DNA from 2 places in the Citrobacter sp. FDAARGOS_156 genome. Region 2 is predicted to be linked to the other one. Evidence: predicted binding sites of a transcription regulator. Region 2 holds the regulator's gene; the other holds the start of a gene.
What was found. Region 2 encodes PurR, which represses purine synthesis genes. Its sites were predicted from a motif close to CANGCAAACGTTTGCNTG; they were not measured.

Region 1 (4,176 bases), 1.2 Mb from region 2:
TACCGGGCCATACGTGATGCTGGCGTCGCGTCGCAACAACCGCACCTTAAGCGGCGTGATGATCAATGCCGATGCCGGGCTGGGTATTCGCGGTATTCGCCACGTCGCCGCTGGTCTGGATCTCTGAGGAGGCGTTATGCACAACAAAATTATTGCTATCGTCGGCGGTGGACAGGCCGCAGCGATGGCGGCGGTAGCACTGCGCCAGCAAGGGTTTGACGGCGAGATACATCTGTTCTCCAATGAGCCGCATCAGCCGTACGAACGCCCGCCATTGTCCAAAGCCATGCTGCTGGACGACGCCCCGCAGCTACAGCCGGTGCTAAACACGGCCTGGTGGCAGGAAAAAAATGTTCATCTGCATCTGAACGTGACTATCCAGACGCTCGGCCGCGAAACGCATCAGTTGGTGCTGGCTGACGGCCAGGTTTATCCGTGGGATCAGCTATTGATTGCCACCGGTGCCGAGGCCCGTCCTCTTCCGCTGCTGGATAAACTGGGCGATCGCTGCTTTACCCTGCGCCACGTTGACGACGCGACTCGTCTGCGAGACGCTTTACTCCCCGGTAAATCGATTGTGATAGTCGGGGCGGGCACCATTGGTCTGGAACTGGCGGCCAGCACGACCCAGCGCGGCTGCCGGGTAACCGTAGTGGAGCTGGCACCAACGGTGATGGGCCGCAATGCGCCTGCTCCGGTGCGCGACTACCTGCTTGCCCGCCACCAGCAGGCGGGCGTACGGGTGTTACTCAACAGCGCCATTGAACACGCCGGAGCGGGAGAGTTTCTCTCACTGACGCTGCAAAACGGTGAAACTCTCACCGCTGATACGGTGATCTATGGCATCGGTATCGTGGCGAATGATACGCTGGCCCGCGACGCCGGTCTGGAGACGGCTAACGGTATTATCGTTGATAGCGCCTGCACCACCTCCGATCCCGCGATTTTCGCCGCCGGTGATGTGGCGCTCACTCGCCAACCGGACGGTTCACTGCGCCGGGTAGAAAGCTGGGAAAATGCTAACTTCCAGGCACAAATTGCCGCTGCCGCAATGCTTAATTCGCCGTTGCCGGAGAAGACACCAGGCTGGTTCTGGACTGACCAATACCAGGATAATTTGCAGTTTATTGGCGAAATGCAGGGAGATAGCTGGCTTGTACGCGGCGATGCTGATGCGCAGAAAGCGATATGGTTTAACCTGCAGGATGGCGTGATTGTCGGCGCAGTAACGTTGAATCAGGGCCGAGAAATACGTTTACTGAGAAAATGGATTCAGGCAAAGAAAAAGCCACCCATGGCGGCTTTAGTCGATGAAACAATCTTGCTTAAGTCGATATAACTGCCGGATGGCACTTCGTTTATCCGGCCTACATGTGAGTTACCTGTAGGCCGGATAAGGTGTTTACACCGTCATCCGGCAATCAGTATGGCTTACGCGTAAACCGGGAAGCGTGCGCAGATATCCAGAACTTTACCTTTGACGCGCTCGATTACGGCTTCGTCATTGATGTTGTCCAGCACATCACACATCCAGCCAGCCAGCTCTTTCGCTTCCGCTTCTTTGAAGCCACGGCGAGTGATTGCCGGAGAACCGATACGGATACCGGAAGTCACAAACGGGCTCTTCGGATCGTTCGGTACGCTGTTTTTGTTAACGGTGATGTTGGCGCGGCCCAGCGCGGCATCAGCTTCTTTACCGGTCAGGTTTTTATCAACCAGATCCAGCAGGAACAGGTGGTTTTCAGTTCCGCCAGAAACCACTTTGTAGCCACGGTTCAGGAACACTTCCACCATCGCTTTGGCGTTTTTAGCAACCTGCTGCTGGTAAACCTTGAACTCAGGCTCCATCGCTTCTTTCAGCGCTACAGCTTTCGCCGCGATCACGTGCATCAACGGGCCACCCTGCGCACTTGGGAACACCGCAGAGTTCAGTTTTTTGTACAGCTCTTCGTCACCGCCTTTCGCCAGGATCAGGCCGCCGCGCGGACCCGCCAGAGTTTTGTGGGTGGTGGTGGTGACAACGTGTGCGTGTGGAACCGGGTTCGGGTAAACGCCTGCGGCAATCAGACCCGCAACGTGCGCCATATCGACGAACAGGTATGCACCGATGCTGTCAGCGATTTCACGCATTTTTGCCCAGTCAACAACGCCGGAGTAAGCAGAGAAGCCACCGATGATCATCTTCGGTTTGTGCTCTTTGGCCTGCTTCGCCATGTCTTCGTAGTCAATTTTGCCGGACTCATCAATACCGTAAGGGATGATGTTGTACAGTTTGCCGGAGAAGTTAACCGGGGAGCCGTGAGTCAGGTGGCCGCCTTGTGCCAGGTTCATACCCAGAACGGTATCGCCCGGTTGCAGCAGAGCGGTGTAAACAGCGAAGTTAGCCTGAGAACCAGAGTGCGGCTGTACGTTAGCGTAGTCAGCGCCAAACAGCTCTTTTGCACGATCGATAGCCAATTGCTCAACGATATCAACGTACTCGCAACCGCCGTAGTAGCGCTTGCCCGGATAACCTTCAGCATATTTGTTGGTCAGCTGAGAACCCTGCGCCTGCATAACACGCGGGCTGGTGTAGTTTTCGGAGGCGATCAGTTCGATGTGCTCTTCCTGACGTACTTTTTCCTGCTCCATAGCCTGCCACAGTTCGGCATCATAATCGGCAATGTTCATTTCACGCTTTAACATCCGCATCTCCTGACTCAGCTAACAATAGAATTTCGGCCTAAAAAGGCAGTCCCTAGGACTTCGGCCAACAGTATAACCGAATCATTCTTCGATAACAGGTCTTGACAAAGGATTTTACGCAAACGATTACCTTCACGGCACGCAAGGCTTTGGAGAACAAAGGTCTGCTGAATTTCAACGGATTTCTTTTCAGGTTTGTGATGCAGATTTTTCACGATGTAACCTTTACAACGCAAAGTTACAAAGAACCATTTACAATGCAGGGGTATTTTTTATAAGATGCATTTGACATACATCATTAAAGTCTCAGATAAAGGAAGACCGTATGCTTGACGCACAAACCATCGCTACAGTGAAAGCCACCATTCCCCTGCTGGTTGAAACAGGTCCGAAGCTGACCGCCCATTTCTACGATCGCATGTTTACGCATAACCCAGAGCTGAAAGAAATTTTCAACATGAGTAACCAGCGTAATGGCGATCAGCGCGAGGCGCTGTTTAACGCGATTGCCGCGTATGCCAGCAATATCGAAAACCTGGCGGCGCTGTTGCCAGCGGTTGAGAAAATCGCGCAAAAGCATACCAGCTTCCAGATTAAACCAGAGCAGTACAACATCGTGGGTGGTCATTTGCTGGCAACGCTGGACGAAATGTTCAGCCCAGGCCAGGAAGTCCTGGATGCGTGGGGTAAAGCGTATGGCGTACTGGCGAACGTTTTCATCAACCGTGAAGCGCAAATCTATAGCGAAAATGCCAATAAAAATGGCGGCTGGGAAGGTACCCGTCCTTTCCGCATCGTGGCAAAAACCCCACGCAGTGCACTGATCACCAGCTTTGAGTTTGAACCTGTCGACGGTGGCGCAGTAGCTGAATATCATCCGGGGCAATACCTGGGCGTCTGGCTGAAGCCGGAAGGTTTCCCGCATCAGGAAATTCGTCAGTACTCACTGACCCGTAAACCTGATGGCAAAGGCTATCGGATTGCCGTTAAGCGTGAAGACGGTGGTCAGGTTTCCACCTGGCTGCACAACCATGCAAATGTTGGCGACGTTGTTCACTTAGCCGCACCTGCGGGCGATTTCTTTATGGACGTCGCGACCGATACCCCTGTGTCTCTGATTTCCGCAGGCGTAGGTCAGACCCCAATGCTGGCAATGCTGGATACGCTGGCGAAAGCAAACCATACGGCGCAGGTTAACTGGTTCCATGCGGCAGAAAATGGTGATGTCCATGCCTTCGCTGATGAAGTAAATGAACTCTGCAAAACGCTGCCACGCTTTAGCGCACACACCTGGTATCGTGAGCCAACCGAAGCCGATCGCGCGAAAGGCGCGTTTGATAGCGTAGGTCTGATGGATTTGAACAAGCTGGAAAGCGCAATCAGCGATCCGGCGATGCAGTTTTATCTGTGCGGTCCGGTTGGCTTTATGCAGTTTGCCGCAAAGCAGCTGGTCGGCCTGGGCGTGAAAAACGAGAACATTCATTACGAATG
Region 2 (4,176 bases):
CAGGATCAGGGTAATCGCAAAAAGGGTAGCAAAAATGGCCTGCCAGGAAAAATGTACCAGGATCCAACTGCCTAATAACGGTGCAAGTGCAGGGGATAATCCAACCAGCGGCATAATGGTGGCAAAAATGCGGTTTACTTTTTGTGAAGGATAATAATCGGTAACCAGCGCCTGCCAGATAACCGAAGCCGCACAGACACCAACGGCCTGAATAAAGCGTAGCACCAGTAAGCCGGTGGCGTTTTCTACCCACAACATGCCCAGGCTGCCCAGCGCGAAGATGGATAAGCCCAGCAGCAAAATAGGTTTGCGACCATAGTGGTCAGAGAGTGGCCCCCACAAAAGTTGTGCGACGGCAAATCCCGCTAAGAACAAGCTAAGGCTGGCACTCACGGCAGAGGCGGGCGTCTGTAAATCGGACTGAATAGCCGCAAAGGCGGGCAAATACATATCCGTTGCCAGAAAACCCAGCACGCTAAGACCTGCCAGCCAGACTAAAAACCCTTTTCCCGGTTGCATTATCGTTTCTCTTTTTAGCAATAGAACATTGCCGCTGAGTGTAGTGAGTGTAATTCTCGCTGTGAAACGCTAATATTTGCTTACTGATTTCAAATTTTTTGCAGGCAGAATATGTGGTCTGAATATTCACTTGAGGTGGTTGATGCGGTGGCGCGTAACGGTAGCTTTAGTTCTGCTGCTCAGGAGTTGCACCGCGTACCTTCGGCGGTAAGCTACACAGTGCGTCAACTGGAAGAGTGGCTGGCTGTGCCACTTTTTGAACGTCGTCATCGGGACGTGGAATTAACGCCTGCTGGCGCGTGGTTTTTAAAAGAAGGCCGATCTGTTATCAAAAAAATGCAGATCACCCGTCAGCAATGTCAGCAAATTGCCAACGGCTGGCGCGGGCAGTTGGCGATTGCAGTCGATAACATTGTCCGCCCGGATCGTACCCGCCAGATGATCGTGGATTTCTACCGCCATTTCGATGATGTGGAACTTCTGGTCTTTCAGGAGGTGTTTAACGGCGTCTGGGACGCGCTTTCAGATGGTCGGGTGGAGTTAGCTATCGGAGCAACGCAGGCCATTCCGGTAGGGGGGCGCTATACGTTCCGGGATATGGGAATGCTAAGCTGGAGTTGCGTGGTGGCCAGTCATCATCCGTTGGCGGCAATGCCGGGACCGCTCAGTGACGATACGTTGCGCAACTGGCCATCGCTGGTACGCGAAGACACGTCCCGTACGCTGCCAAAGCGTATTACCTGGCTACTGGACAACCAAAAACGCGTCGTGGTGCCTGACTGGGAATCATCGGCCACCTGCTTGTCAGCCGGACTCTGTGTCGGGATGGTACCGACGCATTTTGCTAAACCGTGGATCGATAGCGGAAAATGGGTGGCGTTACAGCTGGAAAATCCGTTCCCGGATGCCGCATGCTGTCTGACATGGCAACAGAACGATACGTCGCCGGCATTGAGCTGGCTGCTGGACTATTTAGGGGATAGCGAAACGCTGAACAAAGAGTGGCTGCGGGAGCCGGATGAGGCTCCCGCACAACAGTCTTAACGACGGTAATCGCGGAACGGGCCGTCGGCCACGGAGCGACGCTCTACCAGGCGTGGGTGTACCTCGATGGACTGCGATTCTTCACGTTTATTCACGATTCGGTCTAACAGCATGTTGAAGGCCGTTTCACCAAGTGAATCTTTTGGCTGATGGATGGTTGTCAGCGCAGGGGTGAAGTAACGGGCGTTGCGCACGTTGTCGTAACCGATAACTGAGATATCCTGCGGCACGCGCAGTCCCATCTCATCTGCGGCACACAGCGCACCCATCGCCATAATATCGCCACCACAGAATACGGCGGTTGGGCGATGTGACTGGGAGATGATTTGCTGCATAGCGCGGTAGCCGGATTCAGGCTCAAAATCACCCTGGACAATCCAGTTGTCAGGCACTTTAATCAGCGCTTCTTCCATCGCTTTCATGAAGCCAGCCAGGCGGCCTGCGCCGGTATTACGCTCCATAGGTCCTGGGATCACGCCGATCTCACGATGACCGCGTTCAATCAGATACCGGCCTGCCATGTAACCGCCTTCGAAAGCGTTATCAATGACGGTATCGGTAAAGTCGGCTTTTGCTTCGCCCCAGTCCATAACCACCATGGGAATATGGCGATACTCTTCGAGCATGGAAAGCAGTGATTCCGGATATTCTGAACACATTACCAGCAAGCCATCTACGCGCTTTTGCGCCATCATAGACAGATAAGCCTGCTGTTTTTCGAGACTGTTCCAGGCGTTGCCCAAAATCAGGGTGTAGCCTTTCTGGAAACAATTTTTCTCAACGGCCTCGATAATTTCGGCGAAATAGGCCGCTTCGCTGCTGGTTGCCAACAAACCGATCGATTTGGTGTGATTCACCTTCAGGCTACGTGCAACTGCGCTAGGGGAGTAGTGCAGCTCTTTGATCGCTGCCCAGACAGCGTTGCGCGTTTCTTCAGCGACAAAGCGCGTTTTGTTAATTACGTGTGATACGGTTGTAGTGGAAACGTTTGCTCGCTTCGCTACATCTTTAATAGTTGCCATTACATCTCACTCCAGACCATATCCTAAGCTCCTGAGAATACTCCAGGTAAACGTTTGCCTTCACACACCCTCAACGCAACGTCAGGGTTGCGGCACGCCGGGAAAACGACACGGAACGTCAGGAAGGGGTCAATGGCCGGTACGCTAATCAAGTAAGCGTGGAATTTTGTCTGATCTTAACGAAAAGGGGAAGAGTTAAAAGCAGTTATCAATATAAATCGTGAGAGATTTTTGCTTTCAAGTGTGTAAAAATGCGCAATATCACTTTTTGTGTGGGAATAAAAAGGAGAAAACTTGATGAGCACCGATCTGAAATTTTCGTTAGTAACGACCATAATTGTTCTGGGCCTGATTGTCGCGGGTGGCCTGACTGCAGCACTGCACTGATTTCCCCCGAGGGAGTTCGCTCTCCCTCATCCTTTCTGCTTGCCTTTTCCGTCCTATTTTTTGCAAATAAGCAAAAGTCTTTTGCAGTTTTGTTAACTTTATTAATTTTGCGATCAATGTCATGCTTTTGACTCTTATGATGTGTCGTGCCAAGGCTCGACGTTACGGAGTCGATAGATGAAACTAAATTATCCTTTACTGGCGCTGGCGATAGGTGCGTTTGGCATTGGAACGACCGAATTTTCTCCTATGGGGTTGCTACCCGTCATTGCCAAAGGCGTGGATGTATCCATTCCGGCCGCAGGGATGTTAATCAGCGCGTATGCGGTAGGCGTGATGGTTGGCGCCCCGCTGATGACATTACTGCTGTCCCATCGTGCGCGTCGCAATGCGCTTATCTTCCTGATGGCCATTTTTACGTTGGGTAATGTACTTTCGGCGATATCTCCGGATTACACGACGCTGATGCTGTCGCGCATTTTGACCAGTCTTAACCACGGGGCATTTTTCGGCCTTGGCTCTGTGGTTGCCGCAAGCGTGGTGCCCAAACACAAACAGGCCAGTGCCGTAGCAACTATGTTTATGGGGTTAACAATTGCCAATATTGGCGGTGTTCCCGCAGCAACCTGGCTTGGGGAAACCATCGGCTGGCGTATGTCCTTTATGGCGACGGCGGGACTGGGTGTTATCGCCATGGTCAGCCTGTTCTTCTCATTACCCAAAGGTGGGGCAGGAGAGCGCCCGGATGTCCGCAGCGAACTGGCGGTACTCATGCGTCCGCAGGTGTTGTCGGCTCTGCTGACGACCGTTCTGGGGGCCGGGGCGATGTTTACGCTTTATACCTACATCTCACCCGTGCTGCATAGCATTACTCATGCTACACCGGCGTTTGTCACCGCTATGCTGGTGCTGATTGGCGTTGGGTTCTCTATCGGTAACTATCTGGGGGGTAAACTGGCTGACCGTTCGGTTAACGGTACGCTGAAAGGCTTTTTACTGTTGCTGATGATTATTATGCTGGCGATACCTTTCCTTGCGCGTAATGAGCTGGGTGCGGCCGTGAGTATGGTGGTGTGGGGTGCAGCAACGTTTGCGGTGGTTCCGCCGCTGCAGATGCGTGTGATGCGCGTTGCCAGCGAGGCGCCTGGATTGTCATCGTCAGTTAATATTGGCGCGTTTAATCTGGGGAATGCCCTGGGAGCGG

Region 1: glyA (serine hydroxymethyltransferase) is a predicted target of PurR. The motif match lies at 2,801-2,818, and genes of this name have one in related genera.

What each region holds. Positions count from the first base shown of each region.
Region 1 covers NZ_CP014030.2:3,671,368-3,675,543, forward strand. The annotation lists gene hcaB (3-phenylpropionate-dihydrodiol/cinnamic acid-dihydrodiol dehydrogenase) at 1-127, shown strand, start outside; gene hcaD (phenylpropionate dioxygenase ferredoxin reductase subunit) at 137-1,339, shown strand; gene glyA (serine hydroxymethyltransferase) at 1,432-2,685, opposite strand; gene hmpA (NO-inducible flavohemoprotein) at 3,011-4,176, shown strand, end outside.
Region 2 covers NZ_CP014030.2:2,480,579-2,484,754, forward strand. The annotation lists gene punC (purine nucleoside transporter PunC) at 1-519, opposite strand, end outside; gene punR (DNA-binding transcriptional activator PunR) at 631-1,563, shown strand; gene purR (HTH-type transcriptional repressor PurR) at 1,560-2,585, opposite strand; gene cydH (cytochrome bd-I accessory subunit CydH) at 2,883-2,972, shown strand; gene AL515_RS12075 (MFS transporter) at 3,150-4,176, shown strand, end outside.